DNA from 4 places in the Iodobacter ciconiae genome. Region 2 is predicted to be linked to each of the others. Evidence: predicted binding sites of a transcription regulator. Region 2 holds the regulator's gene; each other region holds the start of a gene.
What was found. The regulator FliA, encoded in region 2, starts transcription of late flagellar genes. The targets are predictions, from matches to a motif close to GCTAAAGNTNNNNNNNNNNCNGCCGATAAT.
Positions count from the first base shown of each region.

Region 1: EJO50_RS01200 (LPP20 family lipoprotein) is a predicted target of FliA. The motif match lies at 4,896-4,925, and genes of this name have one in related genera.
Region 3: EJO50_RS04425 (flagellin N-terminal helical domain-containing protein) is a predicted target of FliA. The motif match lies at 5,492-5,521, and genes of this name have one in related genera.
Region 4: flgM (flagellar biosynthesis anti-sigma factor FlgM) is a predicted target of FliA. The motif match lies at 4,227-4,256, and genes of this name have one in related genera.

Region 1 covers NZ_CP034433.1:279,659-286,860, forward strand. The annotation lists gene gmk (guanylate kinase) at 1-26, shown strand, start outside; gene rpoZ (DNA-directed RNA polymerase subunit omega) at 201-407, shown strand; gene EJO50_RS01180 (RelA/SpoT family protein) at 460-2,649, shown strand; gene thiS (sulfur carrier protein ThiS) at 2,682-2,882, shown strand; gene EJO50_RS01190 (thiazole synthase) at 2,948-3,736, shown strand; gene trmB (tRNA (guanosine(46)-N7)-methyltransferase TrmB) at 4,036-4,716, shown strand; gene EJO50_RS01200 (LPP20 family lipoprotein) at 5,014-5,427, shown strand; gene EJO50_RS01205 (flagellar assembly protein T N-terminal domain-containing protein) at 5,428-6,795, shown strand; gene EJO50_RS01210 (hypothetical protein) at 6,792-7,115, shown strand; gene EJO50_RS01215 (SPOR domain-containing protein) at 7,147-7,202, opposite strand, start outside.
Region 2 covers NZ_CP034433.1:3,748,257-3,755,458, reverse strand. The annotation lists gene flhF (flagellar biosynthesis GTPase FlhF) at 1-1,150, shown strand, start outside; gene EJO50_RS16515 (MinD/ParA family ATP-binding protein) at 1,128-2,030, shown strand; gene EJO50_RS16510 (IS5 family transposase) at 2,246-2,995, shown strand; gene EJO50_RS16505 (RNA polymerase sigma factor FliA) at 3,333-4,073, shown strand; gene EJO50_RS16500 (flagellar motor protein) at 4,083-4,823, shown strand; gene EJO50_RS17210 (hypothetical protein) at 5,029-5,172, shown strand; gene EJO50_RS16495 (DNA translocase FtsK) at 5,418-7,202, shown strand, end outside.
Region 3 covers NZ_CP034433.1:997,342-1,004,543, forward strand. The annotation lists gene EJO50_RS04420 (FkbM family methyltransferase) at 1-5,457, shown strand, start outside; gene EJO50_RS04425 (flagellin N-terminal helical domain-containing protein) at 5,591-7,202, shown strand, end outside.
Region 4 covers NZ_CP034433.1:1,928,629-1,935,830, forward strand. The annotation lists gene hpnE (hydroxysqualene dehydroxylase HpnE) at 1-308, opposite strand, end outside; gene hpnD (presqualene diphosphate synthase HpnD) at 296-1,132, opposite strand; gene EJO50_RS08495 (DUF4136 domain-containing protein) at 1,224-1,856, opposite strand; gene aroC (chorismate synthase) at 1,859-2,959, opposite strand; partial or broken gene EJO50_RS08505 (IS3 family transposase) at 3,207-3,984, opposite strand; gene flgM (flagellar biosynthesis anti-sigma factor FlgM) at 4,312-4,596, shown strand; gene EJO50_RS08515 (flagella synthesis protein FlgN) at 4,598-5,062, shown strand; gene EJO50_RS08520 (C40 family peptidase) at 5,059-5,559, opposite strand; gene EJO50_RS08525 (GNAT family N-acetyltransferase) at 5,586-6,107, opposite strand; gene nagB (glucosamine-6-phosphate deaminase) at 6,203-6,937, opposite strand; gene leuD (3-isopropylmalate dehydratase small subunit) at 7,032-7,202, opposite strand, start outside.

The sequences.
Region 1 (7,202 bases), 410 kb from region 2:
TGATCAGTAGCTTAAAAGCTTCCTGAGTCATTGCCTGACGGCTTGTGCTTTCTTGGTCATATGCCTTATTTGATGGCTTGATGACTTATTTTTTGCAGCAGGCAGGCCAAGTTGCTGACCGATTGCATGGGTTTCTGATAGAATCAAGGGTTAGTCGCACGATTGTGCGCATCATCCATATTATTTCCAGGGACAACGCCATGGCTCGAGTTACCGTAGACGATTGCCTCAACCGCATCGAAAATCGTTTTGATTTGACTTTAGCAGCAGCTTATCGCGCTCGTCAGATTGCCAATGGTTCTACTCCACAGATTGAGCACAACGGCCGTGAAAAGCCGACTGTACTCGCACTGCGTGAAGTAGCTGCAGGTTTGGTTAGTCGCGACATTCTGATTAAGCGCTCTTAAGCTTTTTGCGGCCCGGCAGGTTTGCCGGGCCTGTTTTATTTTGGGCCCTGTTATGGAAATGTTGCTGGCGGATATTGATTTACCAGAATTGGCGAGTACCGCCCCGGATGTGTTCGCCGATGCTAATCGCTTTCTTTCCCTTAATGCCTCTTATTTAAAGCTGGAAGACCGGCAGTTTCTGGCTGCGGCTTTCTGCTTTGCTGATGCCTCGCACCGGGGCCAGGTCCGCCGCTCTGGCGAGCCTTATATTTCCCATCCTCTTGCCGTAGCCACTATTCTTACCCAGTGGAAGCTCGATGCTCAGGCGCTGGCTGGCGCTTTGCTGCACGATGTGATGGAAGACAGCGGTGTTACCAAACTTGAGTTAACTGAAAAGTTTGGTAAAACAGTTGCCGAGCTGGTCGATGGCATGAGCAAAATCGACAAGCTAGAGTTTCAAAGTAAGGAAGAAGCACAGGCCGAGAATTTTCGCAAAATGCTGTTGGCGATGGCGCGCGATTTACGCGTAATGCTGATTAAGCTCGCTGATCGTTTGCACAATATGCGCACCATGGATGCGATGCGGGCAGATAAGCAAAAGCGAATTGCCCGTGAAACGATGGAAATCTACGCGCCAATTGCCAATCGGATTGGCCTCAATAGTGCGTATCAGGAATTAGACGATCTGGCATTTAAATATCTGCACCCTAATCGCTATGGTGTTTTATCCAAGGCATTAAAAGCTGCCCGGGGTAATCGCCGCGAAGTGGTAGGTAAGATATTAGATTCGATTAAGGATAAACTGGCGGCGGCCAAAATTGAAGCCAGCGTAACGGGCCGCGAAAAAAACCTCTATAGCATTTATCGAAAAATGCAGGAAAAGCAGCTTAGTTTTTCTGAAGTGCTGGATATCTACGCATTTAGAGTGATTGTAAAAGATGTGCCCACCAGCTATCTCACATTGGGCGCATTGCACGCATTGTTTAAGCCGATTCCTGGTAAATTTAAAGACTATATTGCGATTCCAAAAGCGAATGGCTATCAGAGCTTGCATACCACGCTATTTGGCCCCTATGGCACGCCGATTGAGATCCAGATTCGCTCGGGCGATATGCACCGTATTGCCGATGCGGGTGTGGCCAGCCACTGGATGTATAAAAGCGGGGATGAAGGTTTTTCTGATGTACAGAAAAAAACTCATCAATGGCTGCAATCTTTATTGGAAATGCAAACCGAATCAGGTGATGCGGTTGAGTTTCTAGAGCATATTAAAGTCGATTTATTCCCCGATCAGGTATATGTCTTTACGCCTAAGGGCAAGATTTTTAATATGCCAGCAGGCTCCTGCTGCGTTGATTTTGCCTATGCCGTGCATTCGGATATTGGCGATAGTTGTATTGCTGCAAAAATTAATCATGAATTAGTGCCATTACGTACCCGCTTAAAAAACGGTGATCAGGTAGAAATCGTCTCTGCTGTGCATGCGCGTCCTAACCCATCGTGGCTAACGTTTGTAACTACGGGTAAGGCTCGCTCGCATATTCGTCATTTTCTTAAAAGCCTGCGCTTTGAAGAGTCCGTCTTACTGGGAGACCGCTTATTGGCTCAGGGCTTTGCCAGTTTAAATCAGCCTTTGCAGCTGGTGAGTGACGATGTATGGGAGCGTTATCTAAAAGAAAATGGCGAAAAATCCCGTGAAGTAGTGAAAGCCGAATTAGGCCTTGGTAAACGGCTGGCTATGGTTGTGGCCAAGCGCCTGTTGCAATTGGCAGGTAACTGGCAGGAAGAATTAGCAGGCGGGCGTAAAACTGCTGCTGTGGCTGTGCGTGGCAGTGAAGGCATGGCGATTCAATGCGCGCGATGCTGCAACCCGATTCCAGGGGACCCCATTTTGGGCTTTGTTAAAAAAGACCAGGGCTTGGTGATCCATACTCACGATTGCCCGCAAATTGCCCATGGCCGTATCGATAGCGAGAAGCTGATTGATGTGGAATGGGATGCCGATGTGAATCGCCTGTTTGATGTGCCTGTGCGCATTCTGGCGCAAAACGACAGAGGCACTCTGGCAGCAATTGCTATGGCGATTGCCGATGCCGATGCGAATATTACGGCGGTGGCGACTCAGGAGCCGGAGGGTTTCTCCGAGCGCTATATGCAGATTCAGTTTACGCTGCAGGTGAGTAATCGCACGCATCTGGCCAAGGTTATGAAAAACCTGCGTCAATTGCCATCAGCGTACCGTATTCAAAGAATGCGCACTTAGCCCTGTCTATTTTTAACTGCCGAATACAATATATGAATATTTCGATTAATGGTGAAGCACGCGAATTCGATGCACCACTCACTCTGCTTGATTTGATTAATTTGCTTGAGCTTAAAGGTAAACGCATTGCTATCGAGCAAAATGGTGAAATCGTTCCTAAAAGCCAGCATGGCACAACGTTTTTAAACGAAGGTGACGTTTTGGAAATGGTTGTGGCGGTGGGCGGAGGTTAATCAGGAATGAGGCGTCAGGGGCTGGCTGTTAGTTAAGATCTAAATCCTAACAAGAAGAGGCGTATATGTCGGATCAATTTCAAATTGCGGGCCAGGTTTATCAATCAAGATTGATTGTGGGTACTGGTAAATATAAAGATTTCCGAGAAACACGTGCAGCGGTAGATGCCTCTGGCGCTGAAATTATTACGGTTGCGATTCGCCGTGTGAATATTGGGCAGGATGCGAGCCAGCCATCTTTACTCGATTTTTTACCGCCGTCGCAATTTACCTATTTGCCAAATACAGCAGGCTGTTACAACGCCACCGATGCTGTGCGTACTTTGCGCTTGGCGCGTGAATTACTTGATGGACATAAGCTGGTTAAACTTGAAGTGCTGGGTGATGCTGATACGCTGTATCCCAACGTGCGCGAAACGCTGATTGCGGCGGAAACGCTGGTTAAAGAAGGCTTCGATGTGATGGTTTACACTTCGGATGATCCGATTGTAGCTAAAGAGTTAGAAGACATTGGCTGTTGTGCCATCATGCCTTTAGCATCTTTAATTGGCTCGGGCATGGGCATCTTAAACCCGTGGAATCTGCGCCTGATTATTGAATCGGCCAAAGTGCCGGTGCTGGTCGATGCTGGCGTAGGTACGGCGTCCGATGCGGCAATTGCCATGGAATTAGGTTGCGATGGCATTTTGATGAACACCGCGATTGCCGGGGCAAAAGATCCTGTACTGATGGCAAGGGCGATGAAGCTGGCAGTGATGGCTGGGCGAGATGCCTTTTTAGCAGGCCGTATCCCAAGAAAGCTTTATACCGCAGACCCAAGCTCACCGGTTTCTGGCTTGATTGCTGCGAAGTAAACAAATAAATAAACCCAAATCTTGAACCACGGAGTGAATGAGAACACGGAGTTTCACGGAGAAAAATAGTTTTGAATTGAGTTGTTGCTTTTGGAGTCTGGAGAGCATTGCCGTTGCTGTGGTTTTTGAGCTTCTTTGAAGTACTCAAGGGTAAGAAAGTGAATCAGGGTGTGCTGATGAGGTGTAGTCAGTTTTCTCTGTGTTCTCCGTGGTTAAAGATTTTGGTTTTATTAAAAAAATAGCTTTCATTAGAAAATACGCCGCACGATGCGGCGTTTTTGTTTGCAAGGAATTGAGAAATGGAAAACCCAAATTATATGCGCCGTATTCGTAGCTTTGTGCTGCGCCAAGGGCATTTATCCTCGGGCCAGGAGCGTGCAATCGCTGAATTTGGCGAGAAGTTTTGTATTGAATATCAGCCTGGGTTAATTGATCTGGATGCTGCATTTGGCCGCTCAGGCCCCAAAATTCTGGAAATTGGCTTTGGCATGGGCGGTCCAACGGCTGAAATTGCCACGCATAAGCCAGAAACGGATTATCTGGGGGTGGAAGTACATACGCCGGGTGTGGGGAGCTTGCTTAAACTATTGGGGGAGCAGGGCCTGCAAAATGTACGCATTGTGCAGCATGATGCAGTTGAAGTACTGGAGAAAATGCTGGGCGCTGATAGCCTGGATGGCGTGCATATTTTCTTCCCTGATCCCTGGCATAAAAAACGCCACAATAAGCGCCGCCTGATTCAGCCAGATTTAGTGAAGCTACTGTGCTCACGCATTAAAAGCGGTGGTTATGTGCATTTGGCGACTGATTGGGAAGATTACGCGATCCAGATGCTGGAAGTCTTATCCAATGAGCCTGGTTTAAAAAATACGGCAGACACCTACGCCGAGCGCCCGGATTATCGCCCGCTGACCAAGTTTGAAAACCGTGGTATCAAGCTTGGTCATGGTGTTTGGGATTTGGTGTTCCGTAAGATTTAAATTATTTTCTTAGCTGGTGAGATGATTCAGGCATTTGCAGGGTGGATGAAATCCACCTTGATCATTTCATATGCATAAGGTGGTTTTTACCCGGTTATATGATTAACGTTGATAAGGTAAAAGTGGCTCCCCAATATTCCCTCTTTTTCTACGCTTAATAGTTTATTTCGCAGAAAATAGCTTTATTTTTCCTGATTCTTGCCGATAACGCAGTGAAGGGCTTGGTCTTTAGTCAGATTATGAAGGCTGGCCGTTATGCTAAAGTAAATTCGGCTCTAAAAAGAAGGCGGTATAAAAATGCGGATCAAACGTACACTGGTGTTACTGGTCGCTTTACTGGCCTGTTCAGGGACATCATATGCAGAAGAAGGCCTGGTCTCTGTGGCGGGTTATGGAGCGCCGCCCCAAATTGAAGGTTTGTCTGGTGCCCAGCGCCGCCTGATGTCGATGCGTGCCTCAAAGCTGGATGCTTATCGTGCACTGGCAGAAATGGTGCAGGGCTTTAGATTGGCAGGCAACAGCACGGTAGCCGCTTTGGCGGTGCAAAATGATAGCTTTCGTATTTATGTCGATGCCTATCTGCGTGGCGCACGGGTTGTCTCGATGAATGCCCTGCCTGAGGGCGCTTATGAAACCGTATTAGAGCTGGATATGTCTAAGCTGGTAAGTGAGTCATCGAATCAGAATAATTTTGCGATGCGGGGCCGTTAATTGATTAAAGCCTGCGTGCTCTTGCTACTGGCCTTAAATACCTCTGCCGCAGAAATTGAAGGTTTATCTGCAATTGGTGTGGGAGGAATCCCCATGGCAAGGCAGGAGGCAATTCAGGACGCCCTGATGCAGGCCTCCTTATGGAGCGGGGCTAAGATTGAGGCGAGTAGCCACGTTGAAAATGGCCGGGTCAGCGAGTTGCAGCGTGTCTATCCGGTTCAAAGTCTGGACCGGTATCAATTATTACGGGAATGGCGTGAAGGTAGCTTTTACCATGTAATGATTGAGACAGACCCAAAACCAGTACCTGTTGCCGGGGACAAAATCGCAGCCTCTACTCCAGCTGCAGTGCTTGCAAGCACTGTTGCAACAGCTGCTGGGGCGCAAAGTGTGGGGGGGGGCAGGTCCGCATCGGCCCGTGAATGCCCGCAATCTGACTTTGCCTATCGTAAAAAACTGCTGCTTGCGCATTTCCAGCTGCAAAATCCTGTTGATGCCAATGATATTTCCCATTTTCAGGATGGCATGCAGCAAGAGCTCAGCCGCATGTTATCCGCATCAGATCGTTATCTGCCCCAGCGTACAGTAAATGAAGCCGCTTTTAATTTGCAGCCCGGCTTTTATGATCCGGTATTGCAACCGGAACGGGTCAGAGAACTGGCGCGTCGTTATGGCACTCAGTTTGTTGTGGGGGGGGTGGTTCGAGATCTGGCTGCTTACGGTGATCAGATAGGTCTGGCTTGGGGGGGAGACATTCGTACTGGTGAGCGTAAAATGGGGCCCAGTATTCCTATGCTCAGGTTTCATGGCTGGATGCCGGCAATGGCCGAGTTAAGCGTTAAAACCGGCCCTTCTTCACGCCGTTTTGAGGCCGATGTTTATGTATTTGACGGAGCCAGCGGGGCATTGTTAAAGCAGCAGCGCTTTGCCGATTCGGCCAGCGGAAATGTGATGCAAAGCAGGGATAGTGTTTTTGGTTCACGCCGGTTTTATGAAACCGATTTTGGCAAAATAGTTGAGCAGCAGCTTGGGCAGATTGTGGCGGGTGTTGATGATGTTTTAGCTTGTCAGGCCTTTGCTGCAAGGATCAGCCGGGTGGAAAAAGATCGGATTTATATTGATGCGGGCAGTACGGCAAGGCTTAGTAAAGGCGATAAGTTGCAGCTGTTCAAGGTCAGTGGTCCCCATCAATTGGTTGCGGCAGTGAATGGCGATAGCAGCATGTCACTGGGGACACCAGAGGCACTGCTAAGTGCAGTAACCATTACTCAAGTGCAGCCTTTGTTTGCTATTGCTATTTTAGAAAACGGCAGTATTCGTCCGGAAGTTGGCGATTACGTGCGTTTTAGTATGAAGGAATCACGATGAATCCTCTGCGTTTTACTATTGTGCTTGGTTTGTTACTGAGTATGAGCTGTGTTGAAGCATCTTCTTATAGCTCCAGCCGCTATGTGCGAAAACCCGGCCATTCGCGGGCAAAAGCAGCACATGCACCAGCTGCGGCTCATGGCGCTTTGGCAAAAAATGGCCCTGTGGTGATGGCAAGGCCAGAGCCTCATGTGCAAACTTTGCCTGCAACGATGCTACCTCGCTCTGTTTCTGCAATGCCTGCTGCACCTGCCGCAGAGTCGAAATTAACAAGCATCCAAGAAAACGAGCTGCGTTGGCGCTTATACAGTTATCCATAATCGATCGCCAGAGCGTTTTATTTATCTGGAATTAAGAGCATTTACTTTGCTGTAGCTGTGCGCCTTTCAACTGCTTGGTCATTTTTT
Region 2 (7,202 bases):
TGCCGCCATCCCTCTCGACAGCAACCCGGAATATCAGCAGCCCAGGCCCAGCCGGCCCGCTCCACGGCCAAGCGCGCCACCACCGCGTCGCCCGGCCCCGGAACGTGCCTTGCCCACATTCAGCTTTGAAGACGATGAAGCACCTCCTGTACAAAGCCCTGCAGATAAAGAAGCAATGGATGGCATTGCCCGGGAAATTCGCCTATTGCGTGGCTTACTGGAAAGCCAGCTGGCAGGCATGGCCTGGGGCGAATTATCACGCCATGCGCCTGAAAAGCTCGAAGCCTTACGCCAGCTTTTATCCGCCGGATTTTGCCCTGCACTTTCACGCCAGCTAGTTGAAAAAATGCCTGCACAAATGACACTGGATCAGGGCATGCGCTGGGTAAAAGCGGCACTTACACACAACCTTGCTGCAGCCACTACAGATGATGATCTGATCAATCGTGGCGGTATTTATGCTCTGATCGGCCCAACCGGAGTAGGAAAAACCACCACGGTTGCCAAGCTGGCTGCACGCTGCGCGCTCCTGCACGGGCCGGACTCGGTAGCTCTGCTCACGACCGACAGCTACCGGATTGGGGCACACGATCAGCTGCGTATTTACGGCCGCATCATCGGTGTGCCGGTACACGAAGTCAAAGACGAAACCGATTTGCAATTTACCCTTGCCGATCTAAGCGAAAAACATCTGGTACTCATCGATACTGTGGGAATGGGGCAGCGCGATCAGCGGATCAGCGAGCAACTGGCCCTATTTGACGAAGATAATGTATCTACCCTGCTGCTGCTTGCAGCAAACGCCCAGACAGGCACGCTGGACGATGTAGCCCGCCGCTATCGCAACACCCATTTAGCGGGCTGCATTCTGACTAAGCTTGATGAAACCATGAATCTAGGCGGCTGCCTTGATGTAGCGATCCGACATAAACTGCGCCTGCACTTTTTAACCAATGGCCAGCGCGTACCAGAAGACCTGCACCGCGCTAATGTAGCTTATCTGGTTGATCGGGCCTTTCGGGGCGAATCACAAAACAGTGCGTTCACCCTGAAGCCCGATGAGTTCCCGCTATTTATGGGCGCGCAAGGTGGCACCATGGATAGCCCGCTTGATTTCAACATAAACTATGCGAGCCATTCCCGTGGCTAGTCTTTGGTCAGATCAGGCTGCGGGCCTGCGGGCCATGATTGCTCCTACGCCTTGCCGCAGCATTAGCTTAAGCGGGGGGCGCGGCGGCAGCGGCACCACCACGCTGGCAATCAACCTGGCCGCAGCACTGGCCGAACGCAATCGTGAAGTCATCTTATTAGACGAGTTTACCGGCTCAGGCAATGCCGCCCACCGCATGCGGCTGGAACAAAAACACGAGCTGGATCACGTGCTGCGCCGGGAAGTCACACTGGCTGATACCCTGCTTGCTACCGAAGCCGGGTTTTCCATTTTGCCAATCAGTGCTAAAGCTACCGTATTAAGCAGTCTGAACGAGCGGGAGCTAACATGGCTGTCAGCCGAATTTGAACAGCTCACCCAATACGCCGAGTTTTTGCTGCTCGATACCCGCCCATCCGCCAGCCATGGCGTGCCCTGCCTCAGCCTTGCTGCCGATGATGTAATGGTGATTGTGTCCAATAGCGCCGAATCGCTCACCGACGCTTATGCCACCATCAAACTACTCGGCACCGAATACGCAAGGCGGGATTTCCGGGTTTTAGTGAATCGCGTAGATACTATTACTGAGGCCGGATTAATTTTTAATCGCCTCAAAAGCGTAGCCCGGCAGTATTTAGGCGATGCAGTGCAAATGAAGCTGATCGGCTATGTACCTGAAGACGAAAAACTTAAACGCGCGTCCCGCTTGGGCCGCACCGTACTGGATGCTTTTCCGGATGCCGATTCCAGTCATGCTTTTCGCCAGCTGGCTGATGTGATGCTGCGCTGGCGAAAACCATCTCACACCGCAGATAGCACGGGGTTTCTTTACCGCCTGGTAGAATCCAGCCGCCTGCTGACAGAACAACTTCAGCATTAGAGGGCAAGCCAGCTTTTATGATCTGACGCCGCCCCTTGCCCGATGTATTTCAAATCGAAAAACCTCTTTCAAAAACGACCGCGTCTCAAGCTGGCAGGCTCGCCCACAACGCCCCCTCCCCTAGGGTCTGTTGACGTTTCAAGCTAAAGTCATGCAATGACGGATGCAAACCCGCAGAATTCAGGTTCCTACACCATTTCCCCTGCAGGTTTGCGATGCCCCGATTAATGCTCAGTAACGAGCTTTGGTCGAAGCTAGAAAAGATTCTGCTTCAACACACCATTTACAACAAGCCTGATTTACGAATTACCGTCGAAGGAATGTTTTACCGCATGCGCGTTGGCTGCCCGTGGCGGGATTTACCCAGCGCCTTTGGTGAATGGAATTCAGTCTATAAACGCTTTAATGCTTGGTCTGTAGCTGGGAAATGGCTCAATATTTTCAAAGCCTTACTGATCGACCCCGATTTTGAATGGGTATTCATTGATGGTAGCTATGCCAAGGCGCATCAACACAGCGCCGGGGCGGCCAGCGATCAATCTGAAGCGATTGGCAAAAGCCGTGCAGGGAACACCAGCAAAATTCATTTGGCGGTAGATGCTTATGGTTTGCCGATTGCCTTCGAAATTACCGGAGGCGAGATTAATGATTGTACTGCCGCCCCAGAGCTGATTGCCCAACTGCCTTCAGCCGAAGTGATCATCGCAGATAAGGGGTACGATAGTGAGTACCTTCGAGGACTGATTTCTGCGCAGGGTGCGCGATCAGTGATTCCCAGAAAACGTAATTCAATCAAAGGGAATGTGGATCTAGATCGTGGGCTGTATTGCTATCGACATTTGGTCGAGAATGCTTTTGCGCGATTGAAGCATTACCGCGCAGTGGCATTCCGATATGACAAGTTGAAGCGAAATTATGAAAGTGTCATAGCCATGGCGTGCGCATTTTTATGGCTACCGATGTGAAACGTCAACAGACCCTAGCAAAACCCAAGCACTTTTATCAAAGTAGTCAGCAGATTACTGATTCAGTGGCCAAGCTTACTCACCATACCCATCTGCAAGCGAGGCTTACTTATTAGCAAAACTGCATATTCGCTTAAGCTCGGTGAATTCCCCTGTTATACTCGACACCATTCTTACGGCAAATAAGAGCTTAAACAACATAAACACAAATGATATTGCCGAAGGATTAGGCCGAGCTATTGCAAGCACTTTTAAGCAATTAGAAAGCAAACTGATTTTACTCCCAAGTCGCTAGGCTCTCAGCTAAACTGATTTTGCCACTTCAAAGTAGAAACAGATGACAGCGCCACGCGCACTTTCTCTTTATCGTCAGACCCAGGCCGGCAGCGAAGATGATTACGTCACTCACCATGCCTCGCTGGTCAAGCGGATCGCCTATCACATGGTGAGCCGTCTGCCTGCCAGCGTGGAAGTGGACGACCTGATACAGGTAGGCATGATGGGGCTAATGGAAGCTGCAAAAAACTTTGATGCCAATGCAGGTGTGCTGTTTGAGACTTTTGCCTCACAGCGTATTCGCGGCGCAATGCTGGACGAATTAAGAAGCGCCGACTGGATGCCCCGCCAGGCCAGAAAACATATGCGGGATATTGAAACCGCACTGTTAAAACTTGGCCACAGCCTGGGCAGAGCCCCCCTGGAAAGTGAAGTTGCCCATCACCTTCAGGTCAGCCTTGAGCAATACCAGGACATGCTCACCGAGGCGCGCGGCCATCAGCTGGTGCATTTGGACGATTTCGAAGAAGATGAAGAAAATCATCATAGTGAACATAATGTGGCAGATCAGTCACACAATCCGCTCAATCAGCTCTCTGAAACACACTTCAAACAAAAATTAATAGAAGCTATTGATGCGCTGCCCGAAAGGGAAAAGCTCGTGATGGCACTTTACTACGACGAAGAACTCAATCTTAAAGAAATTGGGGCCGTACTCAGTGTCACCGAATCCCGGGTTTGCCAGCTGCACAGCCAGGCCATCGCCCGGCTGCGGGCGCGCCTGGGTGATTGGACAGGTTGATAAGGCGATATGGATAAAATCAGCATATTTGGTATTTTACTTGGCCTAACTGCAGTTGTACTCGGGCAAATTCTGGAGGGCGGACATGTAGCCTCCCTGATGCAGGCCACGGCATTTATGATTGTCACAGGTGGTACGCTAGGCGCAGTCATGTTGCAAACTAGGCAAGATCACTTTGTGGCTGGCCTGAAAATGGTGCGCTGGGTTTTTTTCCCGCCACAGCACGATTTCAAAAAACAGCTGGGTGTACTGGTTAACTGGGGCCAGCAAGCCCGCCGTGGCGGTTTGCTGGCACTGGAAGCCTATGTTCAAAGCGAAAAAGATCCCTTTATCAAACGCGGGCTGCAAATGGTCGTTGATGGTGCTGAGCCCGAAGTCATTCGCCGCGCCCTGGAGCTGGATATTGATGTATTTGAAGACCGGGCCCGCTCTGCTGCCAGAATTTGGGAAGCCGCAGGGGGCTATTCCCCTACTATCGGCATTATCGGTGCGGTGATGGGCCTGATCCACGTCATGGAAAACCTCACAGATCCTTCCAAGCTGGGAGCGGGGATTGCAGTTGCATTTGTGGCCACTATCTACGGCGTCGCCATGGCTAATCTGATTTTTCTGCCTATTTCACATAAATTAAAGCAACATATCCAAACAGAAGTCAGACGCCGCGAAATGCTGGTAGAAGGCCTGGTCACCATTGCCAACGGCGAAAACCCACGGGTTCTGGAAAACAAACTGGCAGGTTTTTTGTCTTAAAAACAGAAATAACATCCTGGTGACACGCACCTTAGAACCCCTACTGTGATGCCTCAGCCAAACAGTCAAACAGTCAAACAGTCAAACAGTCAAAAACACGATGGCTTCGCAACATCAGCTAAATCAATAGGACCGGATTTTTTCAGCCACCCAAACCTCATTCGCAATTGCCCTGAGTAGAGATCAGCATACTCTGGTCTGCCAAATGACTGCGCCTTACCCTTGCCTGGTTTGGTCTCTGTGCCCTTACCCTGCCGATGCTGCTACTTTCACGCCCGCCCGTGGTGCGCCTCCTGTCAGCCTGGTATTAGGCATTGAGCCACTGCCTATGTACAGGCCTTGGGGGTGAAGCTGCGCGTACATCAATTCTGATTGCAGATACCACATATTTAGCCTGCTGCAAGCGAGCCAATTCGAAGATAAAGGGGATTACGCCCGCTAGACCTGTGCGCTTTGTTTAAAATAGCAAAAGCATTTTCTTGAGTGAACCTCCACACCAATCTGCTGGCTTATTACCCAAATGAAACAGCCAACTGCTGTTTGCAGGATGTTGCCGCTATAATTAGCGGCATATTCATAGCAATCAAGCCAAACATGGGCATATTTCGTAAAAAAAACGTTGCAAATGTATCCAGCCGCGCCGCCTTACCACCTCAGATTGCCATTCTTTTGCGCGAATCGTGGTGGTTTATTCTGGTCGTTCTGGTCATTTACCTCGTCCTGGTCCTAAGCACCTACAGCCCCAGCGACCCCGGCTGGTCACACAGCGCCACCCGGCCTGAAATTCATAATCGAGGTGGTGCGGTAGGCGCGTGGATTGCCGATATTTTGCTCTATTTATTCGGGTTTTCAGCCTGGTGGTGGGTAGGCTTTTGCTTTTCAGCTATTTTATGGGGCTACCGGCGCATAGATCATGTCAGTGATAGTGCCCGCCCTACCGTGCTCTTTGCCTGCATTGGCTTCATACTGATCATTCTGGCCAGCTCCAGCTTTGAAGCACTGCGATTACACAGTATTCATGCTGTTTTGCCACAGGCTCCCGGCGGAATCCTGGGCGTCACACTGGGTAGCTGGTTGTACTTAAGCTTCGGTTTTTCCGGTGCTACGCTATTTTTAATTGCCACATTATGCATTGGTATTTCTCTGCTAACAGGTTTGTCCTGGCTACATTTAATGGAAAACCTGGGCACCCTGATTGAGCTAAGCATTCTAAAAATACGTGATGCCATCCAGGCATCACACGACCGCAAAATTGGCCGAGAAGCAAAAGTACAGCGCGGCGAGAAGGTGACATCAGAGAAAAAACGTTTTGATGACAAGCCTCCGGTACGCATAGAAGCCGCTCATACCGAAATGCCCGCTATCGCCGCAAAACTCAGCAAAAAAGCACAGGAAGAGCAGCAAAAAGCCGCACAAGTGCCGCTATTTAATGCAGAAGACCTGCCCGTGATTGCCAGCAACCAGGGCTTGCCACCGATCAAGTTACTCACACCCGCACCACCTGCCAGGGAAACCATCAGCAAAGACACACTGGAATTCACATCAAGGCTAATTGAGAAAAAACTGGCTGACTTCAATGTAGAAGTCAAAGTCATCGCCGCCTACCCGGGGCCAGTGATTACCCGTTACGAGATTGAGCCCGCAATCGGTGTAAAGGGCTCCCAGATTGTCAATCTGATGAAGGACTTATCCCGTGCGCTGGGCCTCGTTTCGATTCGCGTCGTCGAAACCATCCCGGACAAAACCTACATGGGGCTGGAGCTGCCCAACCCGACTCGCCAGATCATTCGCCTGTCGGAGATTCTCTCTTCCGAGCCCTATCACGCCATGGGCAGCAAGCTCACCATTGCACTGGGCAAAGATATTACCGGCAAGCCGATTGTCACCGATCTGGGCAAAGCACCGCATATGCTGGTGGCGGGGACGACCGGCTCGGGTAAATCTGTCGGTGTGAATGCCATGATCCTCAGTCTGGTCTACAAAGCCACGGCAGATGAAGTGCGCTTTATTATGATCGACCCGAAAATGCTTGAGCTGTCTGTTTATGAGGGCATCCCGCATTTGCTGGCCCCTGTAGTCACTGATATGAAGCTGGCCGCCAATGCGCTGAACTGGTGTGTGGCCGAAATGGAAAAACGCTACCGCCTGATGAGTACCTTTGGTGTGCGTAATTTGGCAGGTTTCAATCAGAAGGTTCGTGAAGCCGAAAAAGCAGGAACGCCACTCACGAATCCTTTTACGCTGACACCGGACGATCCTGAACGCCTTGAGCACCTGCCGTTTATTGTGGTGGTGGTAGATGAGTTTGCCGATCTGATTATGGTGGCGGGCAAAAAGATTGAAGAGCTGATCGCAAGGCTTGCGCAAAAAGCCCGCGCT
Region 3 (7,202 bases), 1.1 Mb from region 2:
TTGCACCATAGTGCTGATGATTTGAATCTCTTGACCGAGCGTTTTCCCGCGCCTGAGTTTATTTACTTCTCTAGTGCCGTTGACGCAGCGGTTGCTTTACTTGGCTTTGATCCAGCGCGCTTACAGGAAGTCAGCCTTGTGGCCATTGCCGACCCTGCGCCTTCAATGAGTGAGGGTGTAAAAGTTATGGCTGACTATTTACACACTCAGCAATTTGATTGGCAGCTTAGTTTGGCAGGGCAAGAGCACTTAAATCTGGCCCTATTTATTAATCAGCGAGTGCTGGCGGTACAGGCTTTGCAGCGTGCCAAGGCGCGCTTATTGAATATAGATGCTGAAGTGGCTCTGTTGCAGGGGCAGAAAAAACAAGCACGTGATTTGCTGGATGAAGCATTAGAGCTTGATCCAGCATATGCGCGCACTTATGCAAACTGGGGCCGTTATTGTGAATTAATCGATCAGCAAGAAGCTGCTTTAGAGAGTTTTGTTTATGCTTTTGGTTTAGATGAAACAGACCGAACCCATGCTTTATATCTGAGCCAAAGCCTAGCGCGTCTTGGATATGCAGATGAAGCTCAAGGGGTGCTTAATACATTTATCCAGCATTTCCCTTGCGATGATCTTGTGCCACGGGTGGTGAAAAAAACGGCGATTAAGCCACGCATTTCGGTCTTGGTTTCGACTTATAAGTCTGCGGCCTTTATTGCCGAATGTTTGGATGATTTGCTGGCGCAAACGGTTGCAGATCAGATTGAAATTATTGTAATTGATGCAAATTCACCAGAAAACGAAGGTGAAATTGTCGCAGCTTATCAAGCAAAGCATAAAAATATTCGCTATGTCCGTACGCCAGAGCGGATTGGAATTTACCCTGCATGGAATCTTGCAATAGAGATGGCAGAGGGAGAATTTCTGATTTCTGCGAGCACAAATGATCGCCTAAGGGCCGATTCTTGCGAAAGATTAATGCAAGAGCTAGATGCTGATGCTCAACTTGCGCTGGTTTATGGGGATTCTTACTTAACAAATATTGCGCATCAGCAATTTGGTACGGCGATTATTCAGGCTGGGCAGTACTGGCCCCCCTATTCATTTGAACTACATTTGCATAATTGCATGGTGGGGTGTCACCCCATGTGGCGGAAACGCATGCATGATGAATTTGGCTTGTTTGATGAAAGTTATATTGCTATCGGCGATCAGGATATGTGGTTGCGTATGGCGGAGAAATACCCTCTAAAGCATATTGAATTTGTGACAGGCTTATTTTGGTCGTCTGATGAATCGCTATCAGGCAATAAAGAGGTTGCTATTCCAGAAGTAATTAGGGTGCAGCAGCTTTATCAGCAGCGCCATGCCTATCGTTTGCGATTAAAACAAGGGGCTTTAAATCAGGCCGATCTTGATTTTTATAGCCAGCGTTTGAATGAGGCTAGACGCACGCTTAGCGTTCATTTACTTATTCTGGATGAAAAAGGTGATTTAGCTGCGGTTGCTCGCAGCATAAACTCAATCACTAAGCAGTATTATCAGGGGGATTTAAGCTTAACAATTGTTTCTATTCTTCCTTCTGTTTCCAATGATGGGGTCAATGCAATTCGCCATCAGCAATATACGGCCCATCCGTGGGCTGAAATTAATAAATTAGTTAATAACACGGAAAGTGATTGTTTTGGCGTGCTGCGCGCAGGGGATGAATTAGCTATTCACGCCCTATTACTGATGTTGGATGCTTTTGTTTCGGATGAAAAGCTGAAGCTGGTTTATTCCAATGAAGATGTGTTGGAAAAATCAGGCCTGCATAGTGCGCCGCGTATCTATGACCATGCTCATGTGCTGAGTACGTTGCAGCAAGGGTTTGCTTCATTTGCTTTATTGAATCGCCAGTATTTCTTATTGCTGCAAGGATTTAAACAAGAAGGTGAGAGTGCTGCTTTGCATGATTATGCGCAGCATGTATTGGCTCATGGTCAGGGGCATGTTTTCTCTCATTTACCTGATTTTTTATATCATGTGCATTATTTAAATCATATGGCTGTAGATCAATTGGTAGGAGAAGAGGTTTCTCTAGTTGCTCTACAAGCTGATCTTCCTCGTGCTTTATTGCTGGTTTATATTGGGTGCTCGGAACGATGGTCAGCGCTTTCTGCACGGTTTTCGCGGATTTCTTTGCCATTTGATTTGCATATCATCACAACAGAATCGATTGCTGCTGAGCTTTCTCAACGTATACAGAAGGAATTTCCTGGTGCTTATTGCCATATATATGGCAATCATGAACAGGATATGGTGCCGTTTTTAGATGTAGTTAAAAAGCTAGATCTGAATCGATACGAGTACATCGGTAAATTGCATGCGAACCAAGTGGCGAGTGCCGAAGAAAAAGAGCAACAGGGGGCGATCTGGGATTCTTTATTGCCTATTGTGGAAACAGGGGCTTCTTTCTTTGAATGGCTGGCTGCAAATCCAAATTTTGGTGTTGTTGCAGCAGAAAATAATCTGCTACGAGCATACTTTGATGGCTCTGGTGGAGAGCAGGCTAGCTCCGCTTCTAAAATAGCTGCGTGCTTAGGATTTGAGCTTTCTGAGCTAGCCTATGAATACCCTATGAGTGGAATGTTCTGGTGCCGCAGCCTTGTTTTTAAGGGTTTGTATCGTTTGGCGGGTGGGCGTTTTGCTGCTGATTTATATCAGTCGCAATTGGCTCCCTTATTGCCTCTGCTTGCCTTTGAAAGGGGTTTGATGACGGTAGCGGTGGGGCATCAGGGGCCAGCGCATAATCCTCGGGCAATCAATTTTGAATATATGCAGTGGCTATCGCAGCAGCAATTTACACGGGCACAGGCGGGTTTAATTGATCAGCATTTGGCTCAGCGCGGTGAGCCTAGTATTTGTGTTTATATTATTGATCGCACAGGTGATTTAGGCGCGGTTGTTAAAACAATTCAGAGTATTACAGATCAGTTGTACCGCAATATTAAAATTGCCATTGTTTCACCGCTCTCGCAAAAAGATAGTGGCGGTATTCGCTGGATTAGGGCATCACAAGATCATTACAGGCTGGCTTTACAGGATGCAGAGGCTCATCATTTCGATTGGCAAGGTCTGCTTGAAGCGGGTGATTTATTGTCCGAAAACGGCTTGTTGCTTGCTGTTCAGCAAATTGTGGAAAATAGTCACTGGCAATTGGTTTATTTCGATGATGATTTTTTAAATAAATTATCAGAACCGAGCGATCCTCGTTTTAAACCCGATTTTAATGTGGATTTGGCTCGCAGTATTCCTTATTGCGATGGTTTTATTTTATTTCAGCCGAGTATTTTGCCGAGTCTGAATCTGTCTTTGTTTGAATTTTCTGAACAGATTGATTTGATATTTAATACTTTTGACGCTTTTGGCAGTAAGGCGATTGGTCATATTACCGAAGTAGCTTGCCATTTGCAGCTGACTTGGGGGCGTGCGCTAGATAATGCTCAAAGGCAATTGGCCTTTGCTCAGGTGGTTGAGTCTCATCTATTGCGTAGGCAACAGTTAGCAGGCATTGAGGCTGGGAATATTATCGGTAGTCTGCGGCTGACGTATCAGCACGAAACGCAACCTTTAGTGAGTATTATTATTCCAACTAAAGATCAGTTGCCGATGTTGCAGCGCTGTATTGAGACCTTGCTAGAGAAAACTACGTATACCCATTATGAAATTATTATTGTTGATAATCAGAGTGTAAGTGCGGAGGCAAAAAATTATCTTGCGGAGCTTAGCGTTCTTGATAAAGAAAAAATCCGGGTGCTTTCCTACCCAGAGGCATTTAATTTCTCAGCAATCAATAATATGGCGGTGCAGGCTGCGCGTGGTGAGTATTTAGTACTACTTAATAATGATACGGCTATTTTGCAGGGCGATTGGCTGAGTGCATTGCTGCATCATGCTCAGCGCTCAGATGTGGGGATTGTCGGGGCGAAATTACTATTTCCTAATGGCACTTTGCAGCACGCCGGCGTGCTTTTGGGGTTATGTGGTCCTGCCGGGCATCCTGCTATTGGCGCATCCCTCGCTGGATCGGGGTATATGCACCGTTTGCAGCTAGATCAAAACTATTCTGCGGTTACTGCTGCATGCCTGATGATTAGAAAGTCAGTTTATCAGCAGGTTAATGGCATGGACGAGACCGAGTTTAAGGTTTCTTATAATGATATTGATCTTTGCCTGAAAGTTAGATCTTTGGGCCTGCTTATTGTCTGGACTCCTTACTCGGTGGTGATGCATGAAGCCAATGTGAGTATTTCTCGGATAGATGTTGATCAGGTTGCAATGAAAGAAAAACGTTTGGAAGTTGAGAAAGAGGCGATGTATCGCAAGTGGTTGTCAGAGATTGGCAATGACCCAGCATATAATAAAAACTTAACCTTGAGTGGTAATGGTTTTGAGCTGGAGCATCGCACATTATTTTCTTGGCAGCCTTTAACTTGGAAGCCTTTACCTGTGGTGCTTTGCCATCCGGCTGACCGGACGGGGTGTGGCCAATATCGTATTTTGCAGCCCTTTGCTGCCTTGCTTGAGTCACAGCTGCTTGAGGGGGCTGTAGCATTCGAGTTATTTCCTGCGTTTGAACTGGCTAAATTAGCACCTGATGTGATGGTTTATCAACGCCAAATTTCGGAATCACAGCTGGCATTTTTGCGATTATCCAAGCTCTATTCACCATCATTTAAGGTGTATGAGCTGGATGATTATTTGCCAAATATTCCTTTGAAAAGTGCACATCGCGCGAACATGCCGAAAGACGTCGTGAAGTCTTTGCGCAAGGCGCTTACCTTTGTTGACCGTTTTGTGGTGTCGACAGATGAGCTGGCGAATGCTTACCAAGGTATGCATTCACTGATGCATGTGGTGAATAATTATTTGCCTGTACCTATCTGGGGGGATCTGCATTCCGAACGTAATCAGGGTAAAAAGCCGCGCGTAGGCTGGGCTGGCGGGGCGAGCCACACCGGTGACCTAGAGCTGCTGGAGGGGGTGGTCAAGGCTCTGGCTGATGAGGTGGAGTGGGTGTTTTTTGGGATGTGCCCAGATAAGCTGCGCCCCTTTGTGCATGAGTTTCATTCGGGCGTACCAATCGGGCTTTACTCGGCAAAATTAGCCAGCCTGAATTTGGATCTGGCTCTGGCACCTTTAGAGCAAAATATCTTTAATCAATGTAAAAGTAATTTGCGGTTGCTGGAGTACGGCGCTTGTGGTTTTCCTGTTGTTTGCACGGATATTGCGCCATACCGTAATAATTTGCCGGTTACCCGGGTGAGAAATAAGCATAAAGATTGGGTTGATGCGATACGTGAGCATTTATCTGACCCCGATGCTAATGCACAAAGTGGTGATGCATTAAAAGAGGCGGTACTAAAAGACTGGATGCTGCAAGGCATTAATCTGGATAAATGGCGGGCAGCATGGCTACCTGCTTAGGTCTTTGGCTCAGGAAAAAAAGATTACAAATAGTCCTTAAGTTTGTCGGTGGCTTTCCGATAAAGCATACAAGGGCTTACTTATATGCCTGAAACATTAAGCATCGATTCCAGGACAAGCAAGGGGTAGCATCATGTCTCAAGTCATTAACACCAACGTACCATCACTCAATGCGCAGCGTAATTTAAATACCTCGCAAATGAGCTTAACCAACTCTCTGCAACGCTTGTCCTCGGGTTTGCGCATTAATAGTGCCAAGGATGATGCGGCAGGTCTGGCGATTTCCGAGCGTTTTACTTCCCAGATCAAAGGGATGGATCAAGCCAAGCGTAATGCCAATGATGGCGTGTCGCTTGCGCAAACGGGTGAAGGCGCTTTAGGTCAGATGGGTGATATTTTACAGCGTGTACGTGAATTGGCCGTTCAATCTGCCAATGCCACCAACACATCAAATGACCGTCTGGCGATCAACTCCGAAGTGACGCAGCTTGTATCGGAGCTGGACCGTTTTGCAACATCGACCGAGTTTAACGGTCAGAAATTGTTTGATGGTAGCTTTACCGCTGCAACTTACCAGGTTGGTGCCAATACCAATCAGACTATCACGGCCAATACTGCCAATCTGCGTACCAATCAATATGGTACTTATCAGATGGGGGTGGGTAACGGCACGGGTAGTTTAGCGACAACTAATTCTGTTTCAGGCTCTACCACCGTGACAGCAGGAGCCACCGGTACTGTGAACGTGAACGGTGCGGCGGTGACTTCATCAGGCACTTTCAGTATTAATGGAACAAATATTTCTGTTTCCGGTACGGATATGGCAAAAGATATTGCCAATAAGATTAATGCTGCAGGTACGGGTGTTACTGCCACAGCGCGGACAGAAGTGAATCTGGGCCTGGCTTCAGGTACCTACAGCTTAACTGCGGCATCGAAGAGCAGTACATTTGAATCCGTATCATTTAACGTGAATGATTTGGACAATAATGGCAAAATTGAAGCGGATGAATACTCGCAGGCAATCCAGGCCTTTAATGCCAAGTCTTCCAAAACAGGTATTTCTGCTGAGCTGGCGACTTTCCAGGACTCCACTCAAACTACGCAATACGCATTGAAACTCACGGCCGCAGATGGCTCTAATATTGCTCTAAGTAATGACCCGAGTAATGTCAGCGGTTTTGGTGGTGGTGTAACCAAATGGGATATGGATACAGTCAACTCAAGTGGCGCGATCCAGTTTATGTCTAGCGGCCAGGCGGGTGCGATTTCTACATCGGCAGCGGGTTCGGGTGTGGTTACTTTTGGTGGTCAGATCGTTCTGAACTCCACAAATTCCTACTCAGTTACAACGAGTGGCGCGGGTTTTGCTTCTGGTGTACTTGCGGTGGGTGGCTCTTCTACAACGACAACACTCACTAGTGGTGCGGCGTATGCCTCCTCACTGAAAACCGTTGAAAAACTCGATATTTCAACCGTTGAAGGCTCCAACCAGGCTCTACGCGTTGTCGATGACGCTTTGTCGACAGTAAATGATCAACGTGCTAAGTTTGGTGCACTACAGAGCCGCTTCACTGCTACGATTAATAACCTGGCCACAACGTCAGAAAACATGAGTGCAGCGCGTAGCCGGATCAGAGATGCAGACTTCGCAAGCGAAACAGCTGCTCTGACCAGGGCTCAGGTCTTGCAACAAGCGGGTACAGCAATGTTAGGCCAGGCCAATGCATTGCCAAATCAAGTAT
Region 4 (7,202 bases), 1.8 Mb from region 2:
GAAGGACAGGCCAGCCTGAAACCCGGCTCGACCACTAGCTCCATCGGGCGGCGCAAAAAAACTACTTTACCATCAACACCCACCTTGGCCATCATACTAAGCAAGCCGGTGTAAGCACCAATCACAAGATGCTGACCATTATCCAAGGATTTACCTTCTAGCCAGACCTTTCTGGCGCGGCCACCCAAGACCTTACCCGCTTCAAATACGCTGACTTTAATGCCTGCAGCAGCCAACTCTGCCGCTGCAGTAATGCCGGCATAGCCCCCGCCCAGTACAGCTACCGAATAGTTGTTTAACACAGCCACCACGTTTTCCACGCCAGCCATAATTTACGAATAGGTGTTAAAGAAATCCGCTGATTTAACACTTTACCTACACCATCTTTTTCAATTTCTTTCAATGTCGCCCGATAAATTGCCGCCATTACCAAGCCTGTGCGCTGCTGTTTTTTATCTACGGCAGGCAATGCGTCAATGGCCTGCGCATAATATTGCTCCGCGCGCTTAATTTGAAAATCCATTAATACTCTAAATTCAGGCGTTTCACGGCAAGCCAGAATATCTGCGGCAGGTACATTAAATTGCTGCAATTCAGTCACCGGCAAATAAATCCGGCCGCGGCGGGCATCTTCTCCAACATCACGAATAATATTGGTTAATTGAAATGCCAAACCCAGATCATGTGCATATTTAAGTGTGCCGCGATCTGTAAAGCCAAAAATTTGCGCGGCCATTTGCCCGACAACCGATGCCACACGATAGCAATATAATTGCAAATCTTTAAAGCTATTATAACGAGCCATATCCAGATCCATCTCCATTCCATCGATGATTTCTATAAATAGCTCGCGTTGTAAATCGTATTTTTTAAGAGAAGGTAATAAAGCCTGGGTCACCGGGTGCTGAGGTGAGCCAGCAAATAGCTGATCAATTTCACTACGCCACCAGGCCAATTTAGTTCTTGCCACACTTTCTTCATGGCATTCATCAACCACATCATCAACTTCACGACAAAATGCGTATAAGGCCGTAATCGCTTTTCTTTGCCCTAAAGGTAAAAAACGAAAACTGTAATAAAAACTGGAGCCGCTTTTAGCCGCTTTATCTTCACAATATTGCTCAGGGGTCACGGGTCATTCCGTTTGAATAATTAGCATAAAACCACATTAAAACCGCAGCATTTTCTTAAAGTCACTATAAAAATGCTGCAGCCTCCAACCATTACTGCTCAGGCAAAATAATCTTAACTTCACGGCTGGAACCTGAAACGCCGGGAAACTGCTCAAACAGAGCGCGAATTAACCAGGGCACAGCAGGCTCGATAGCATTATCCGTGCTGCGATTAACCGCTTTACCTTCAAATAATTTGGCAAAACGCCCTGTAGCCAAATCCTTTTTATTCAAAATATCCAGATTGAGCTGTCTGTTGTAGACGGTGTCACTGACAGGACGGCTCCCCACAATACCATTTTCTGTTCGGGTATAAGGCAGTAAAACCACACCACCTGAAGTAGAAACCCGGCGATAATAAGTACTAAATCCTACGGTCCCCCAGATGGGCTCCTGTGTCGTGACCGTTTTGCCAGCATCAACCTGGTATTGCAATCGCACCAGCCAATCTGCCGCACTCATATTTGGCACATAAACATAGCCTTTTCGCATCAGCTCGGCACTTACATCCTCTTCAAAATCACGCTGAGCCAGGCTCTGCACTTGCGAAGCATCTCTTTCAAAAGTAAAGCGCTGGGCCGCAGGCTCACTCGCCAGGGTATGCCGCACACTAACCGTCGCCAAAAACTGTGGCGAAGCGCAACCTGTCAGAAACACCACAACCAGAGCAATGAGCTTACCCATAATTAACTCCTTTTAGCTGGGATACGGGGTGTATCTACGTTTACATCGCCGCACTGAGCCCGATGGCGCAAAGCATGGTCAATCAAGACTAAGGCCAACATGGCTTCGGCAATCGGCGTAGCTCTGATTCCCACACAGGGATCATGACGTCCGGTTGTAGACATTAGCACCGGATTGCCTTCTTTATCGATCGAATGACGCTCTTGTGCAATGCTTGATGTCGGTTTGACCGCCAAATTCACCACAATATCCTGACCGGTAGAAATCCCGCCCAAAATACCGCCTGCATGATTACTGGCGAAGCCCGTTGGGCTCAGCTCATCACAATGCACCGAGCCTTTTTGTACAATGCTTTCAAAACCCGCGCCAATTTCAACACCTTTCACCGCATTAATATTCATCATTGCGTAAGCAATTTCTGCGTCCAAACGATCATATACAGGCTCGCCCAAACCAACAGGCACATTTTCTGCAACTACTGTAATTTTTGCACCAACGGAGTCACGCTCTTTACGAACGGCATCCATATAATCTTCAAGCTGCGGTACGATTTCGGCATTAGGCGCAAAAAAAACATTCCCGCCCACTTCATCCCAGCTTTTAAATGGAATTATCATTTCACCCAGCTGGCTCATATAGCCGCGGATCTGAATCCCATATTTCTCATGCAACCATTTTTTGGCAATCGCCCCGGCGGCTACACGCACAGCCGTTTCTCGTGCGGATGAACGCCCGCCACCACGTGGATCGCGAATCCCGTATTTATGCCAGTAAGTATAATCAGCATGCCCTGGACGAAATGTTTCTACAATTTTACCGTAATCCTGACTGCGCTGATCCTGATTACGAATCAGCAGCGCAATCGGCGTGCCTGTAGTTTTACCTTCATAAATACCGGACAAAATCTCTACCGTATCCGGCTCTTTACGCTGAGTGACATGCCGCGAAGTTCCAGGTTTACGGCGATCTAATTCAGCCTGAATATCTTCAGTACTCAAATCCATTCCAGGCGGGCAGCCATCCACTACACAGCCAATCCCTGCCCCATGGCTTTCACCAAATGAAGTTACCGTAAACAATAAACCGAGCGTGTTCCCAGACATTCCAAATCCTCAGAGCCAGTAGCAGACAGGTATTCTGAATTCTAACATGGACAGCTACCTATCTAGGCTTACAAGCAAGCATCAGATCGTGTATTTTTTACAGATAGTACCTAGAAGATTGATTTTTGCGTACCATCATTTGAAAGCAAATCTAGCGGGGCTCGGTAATCCCCCCGTTTTTAAGCGCACTTAAAAGTATATATTCAGGGCCATTATCGGACCTGATTCGCTTAGGCTTGCCGCGCTATTCGATGATTTGATTCAAGCTGCGTATTACACGCTCTGCCGGCAAAGAGAAATCAACTTCAATGCCTAATCCTTCTCGATTAAAATCATCAATCACATTGAATAAGCGAATACTACGTCCATCGGCTAATTGATCATGCATAAAATCCATCGACCACGTTTCATTTTTTGCTGCCGGCACTGCTAATGGCGCTGGCGTTTCGCGTTCTAAGCGCTTTTTAGGTTTAATCCGCAGATTTAATTCTAAATCGCAGTAAATTCTGTAGACCCGTTTATGATTCCAGTGTTTTTTCTTGACGTTGCGCAAATGCAAAAAGCAGAGGCCAAAGCCCCAGTTACGATGCGTTTCCGTGAGCTGGACCAATGAATCAGCAATTTGAGCCTTTTCGGCATCCAACTTACGAATATAGCGATAGCAAGTTGTGCTAATCGCAAAACTAGCGCAAGCCGCACGAATGGACACGGATTTGGTTTCAACGGCCCAGTGAGCCATCTCGCGACGCTGAGATGTTTCAGAGGATTTCTGACATGGCTTCCTTAATGATATCCGCCTGCATCTGGGCTTCGATATACATCTTTTTAAGGCGCTTGTTTTCGTCCTCCAGCTCCTTCATTCTCGTCATCATGGAAACGTCCATGCCACCAAACTTAGCGCGCCACTTATAGAAAGAGGCCGAACTCATGCCGTGCTCGCGGCACAGATCGGGGACGGTCGAACCGGCTTCGGCTTGCTTTAAAATCGCCATAATCTGGCAATATAAATTACCCACGGCTTTCATGTAGAAGCTGCTCAAAGACTGCGAGAAAATTCTACTTAAAAATGAGCTGGTTTTGTGGGGGGATTACCCTTCATGTCTAACCCCATTAATAGGCAAAGGCCGCTTAGTCAATTTAAACAACCAGTAATATAAGTGAACAGTAATCCATGACATATAATGCCTTAGCGCTGTCCGTATTTGAAAGAAAGTTGATAATCGATGATAAAAAAACGCTCATAACATTAATTTAATTGAAGTGAAGCACTAAAGTTTTTACGAATCAGGTCGATACTTGGCATAATGACTGTACAGAAAGTCACACTGGCCGGTGACGAAGGATGACTTACCATGAAAATCGATCAAAACAAGCCTCTGAATACAACTCCCAGCCGCAACAGCGAGCGTACGACGAGCACCCCGACAGCAGGCACAGAGCGTTCGAATACGGATAACGTCACCATCAATCCGCTGGCGGCTAAGCTAAGTCAGATCGAACAAAGCCCAAAACCCACTTTTGATGCCGGACGTGTCGAATCACTCAAAAAAGCCATTAGCGAAGGCCGCTTTACTGTTCGCACAGAAGCCATCGCCGGAAAAATCATCCAAAGCGCACAAGAACTTCTAGGCAAGTGAAATGACCATAAACTCGCCTTTGGATGGCCTGCTCACCCAGGCCATCAGCAGTATGCAAGCATTACTTGGCTTACTTAAAAAAGAGCAAAATTATCTGGTAGCCAATCAGCTGGACCCTCTGCTTGTACTCACCACAGAAAAACAAGCGATGGCAGTCGATGCAGAGCAAGCCGGGCAGGCACTTAGCCAGTTTTTTGCGGCTCAGGGGGGTGATCCGCAAAATGATGTCAGCAGATGGTTTACAGAGCAGCACCCGGATGCGCTGGGCCAGTGGCAGGCACTGCTGGAAATCACCCGCCAAGCTGCAGCCTTTAATAGCAGCAACGGCCAGCTTATTGAAACCCGCCAGCAGCTGATCAATGGTTTTATGCAGCAAATTTTAGATTCCAGCCACAACCGGCCACTCTACGCTCCTGACGGCAAACTCACTTCGCTGCCGCAAGGCCAAAAACGCGACCTGGCTTAAGGGTTTTGGGCCAGAAGGCTGCGCCCACCCTCAAAGCGCTGTGCAAAATAAGGGCTGGATAATGATTCCACTCTTATTTTTCCTTTAGACGAAGGCGCATGAATAAAGCGTCCGTCACCCAAATAAATCCCCATATGTGAGAACGAGCGCCCCAGGGTGTTAAAAAATACAAGATCACCTGCTCGCAACTGCTCACTTGCCACCGGGCGGGCCAGGCTGGCAATCTGTGCGGCATTATGAGGCAATACCGCGCCTACTGCATTTTTGTAAATAAAGCTCACCATTCCGCTGCAATCCAGGCCAGCTTCCGGGTTATTACCGCCAAACTGATAGCTAACATCCAGTAAGCCCAGCGCATACATCACGATTTCTCGACCTGCACCTTCGGCCTGAATATGACTTAAAGATTTGGATACCGGGTAAGAGGCTTTGCTGCGTATTGGCGGTGAGCTGCACGCACTTAAAACCAGAACGCTCAGCAATAAAATCTTTTTCAATCCGAATCCTTTTTAAATACAAACAATTAACCATCCACCGGATTTGCCGGGGTTGCCAGAATCAGCTGATAAAAAACTAAATCCAGCCAGCGGCCAAATTTGAATCCTGATTGTTTAATCGTACCTGCATGGCTAAACCCAAGCTGCTGATGCAAAGCAATACTCGCTATATTTTCTGCATCAATTCCGCCAATTAAGGTGTGATAGCCCTGCTGCTGGGCTTTTTCAATAATAAGCAGTAATAGTTTCTTACCCAAACCCTGCCCACGATAATCAGGTTGAATATAAATCGAATGTTCAATCGAGTATTTATAGGCAGGCCGTACACGAAATGCACCATAAGATGCAAAGCCCAATAAGATACCCGCTTCATTTTCAATTCCCAGCACCGGCAAATTATTTGCTTCTTTATCAGCAAACCAATCCACCATACTGGCTAAAGGGCGAAGGCTATAATCATAAAGAGCAGTGGAGTTTGCAATTGCTTCATTAAATATAAAAAGAATCTGTTCAGCATGCCGTGCATAAGTACAAGAAACAATCTGCATTATTTACTCTTAGCTCCATCTGTTAAATCAAAAAAAAACACCTCGGGATCAATCCCTCGGTGTTTTTTCAAAAGCCACTTAAACAAAAAATGACCTTAGGAATGCGAGCGTTTATAATCTACATCGCAATCTGTCAGCACAATCACACGCGGATGTGTTTGCAAAAATGATGCTGGCACCTGAGTCGTAATCGGGCCATTTAAAGTGCGATCAAGAATTTCAGCTTTTTCTGCACCTTTAACAACCAGCAAAATTGATTTCGCATGCAAAATAGAACCCATGCCCATTGTTAATGCATGGGTTGGTACTTCATCAATACTATTAAAAAAGCGTTTATTTGCTTCACGGGTTTCCGGCTTTAAAGTCACTTTATGTGTAAAACGGGATAATGCTTCATCAGGCTCATTAAAGCCGATATGCCCATTATGCCCGATACCCAGAATCTGCATATCTACCAGGCCTTTCTGATAAATCAGCTCATCATAACGGCGGCCTTCTTCATCCAAATCATCTGCATTACCATTAGGCACATAGGTATTTTCTGCAAGAATATCAATATGGTTAAACAAATGACTATTCATAAAACTACGATATGATTCCGGATGAGTCACCGACAAGCCAGCATATTCATCCAGATTAAATGTTGTTACTTCTTTAAAACTAACCAGCCCCTGCTGATATGTTTTTACTATTTCCTGATAAATACCAACAGGGGTACTACCTGTTGCCATACCCAGGATTGCATTGGGCTTAGTACGGACAATAGACAGCAATAAATCAGCACCAACACGATTCAGTTCATTTTGATCTTTGAATTTATGTAAAATCATGATTATGTAAATTCCAAAATAAGTAAAACGGCCTACATACTATACGTCAACTAAGTAAGATTTGTTGATGCAAACCACACATCATGCAAAAAAATCAGGAAAATAACCAGGGTTGTTCGATTTTTCGCTGTGCTTCAAAAGCTTTAATTTCTGCTGCGTGATGTAAAGTCAAACCAATTTCATCCAGACCATTTAATAAACAATGCTTGCGATGCCCTGTGATATCAAAACTAAATACCTTACCAGAAGGCGTTGTTACTGTTTG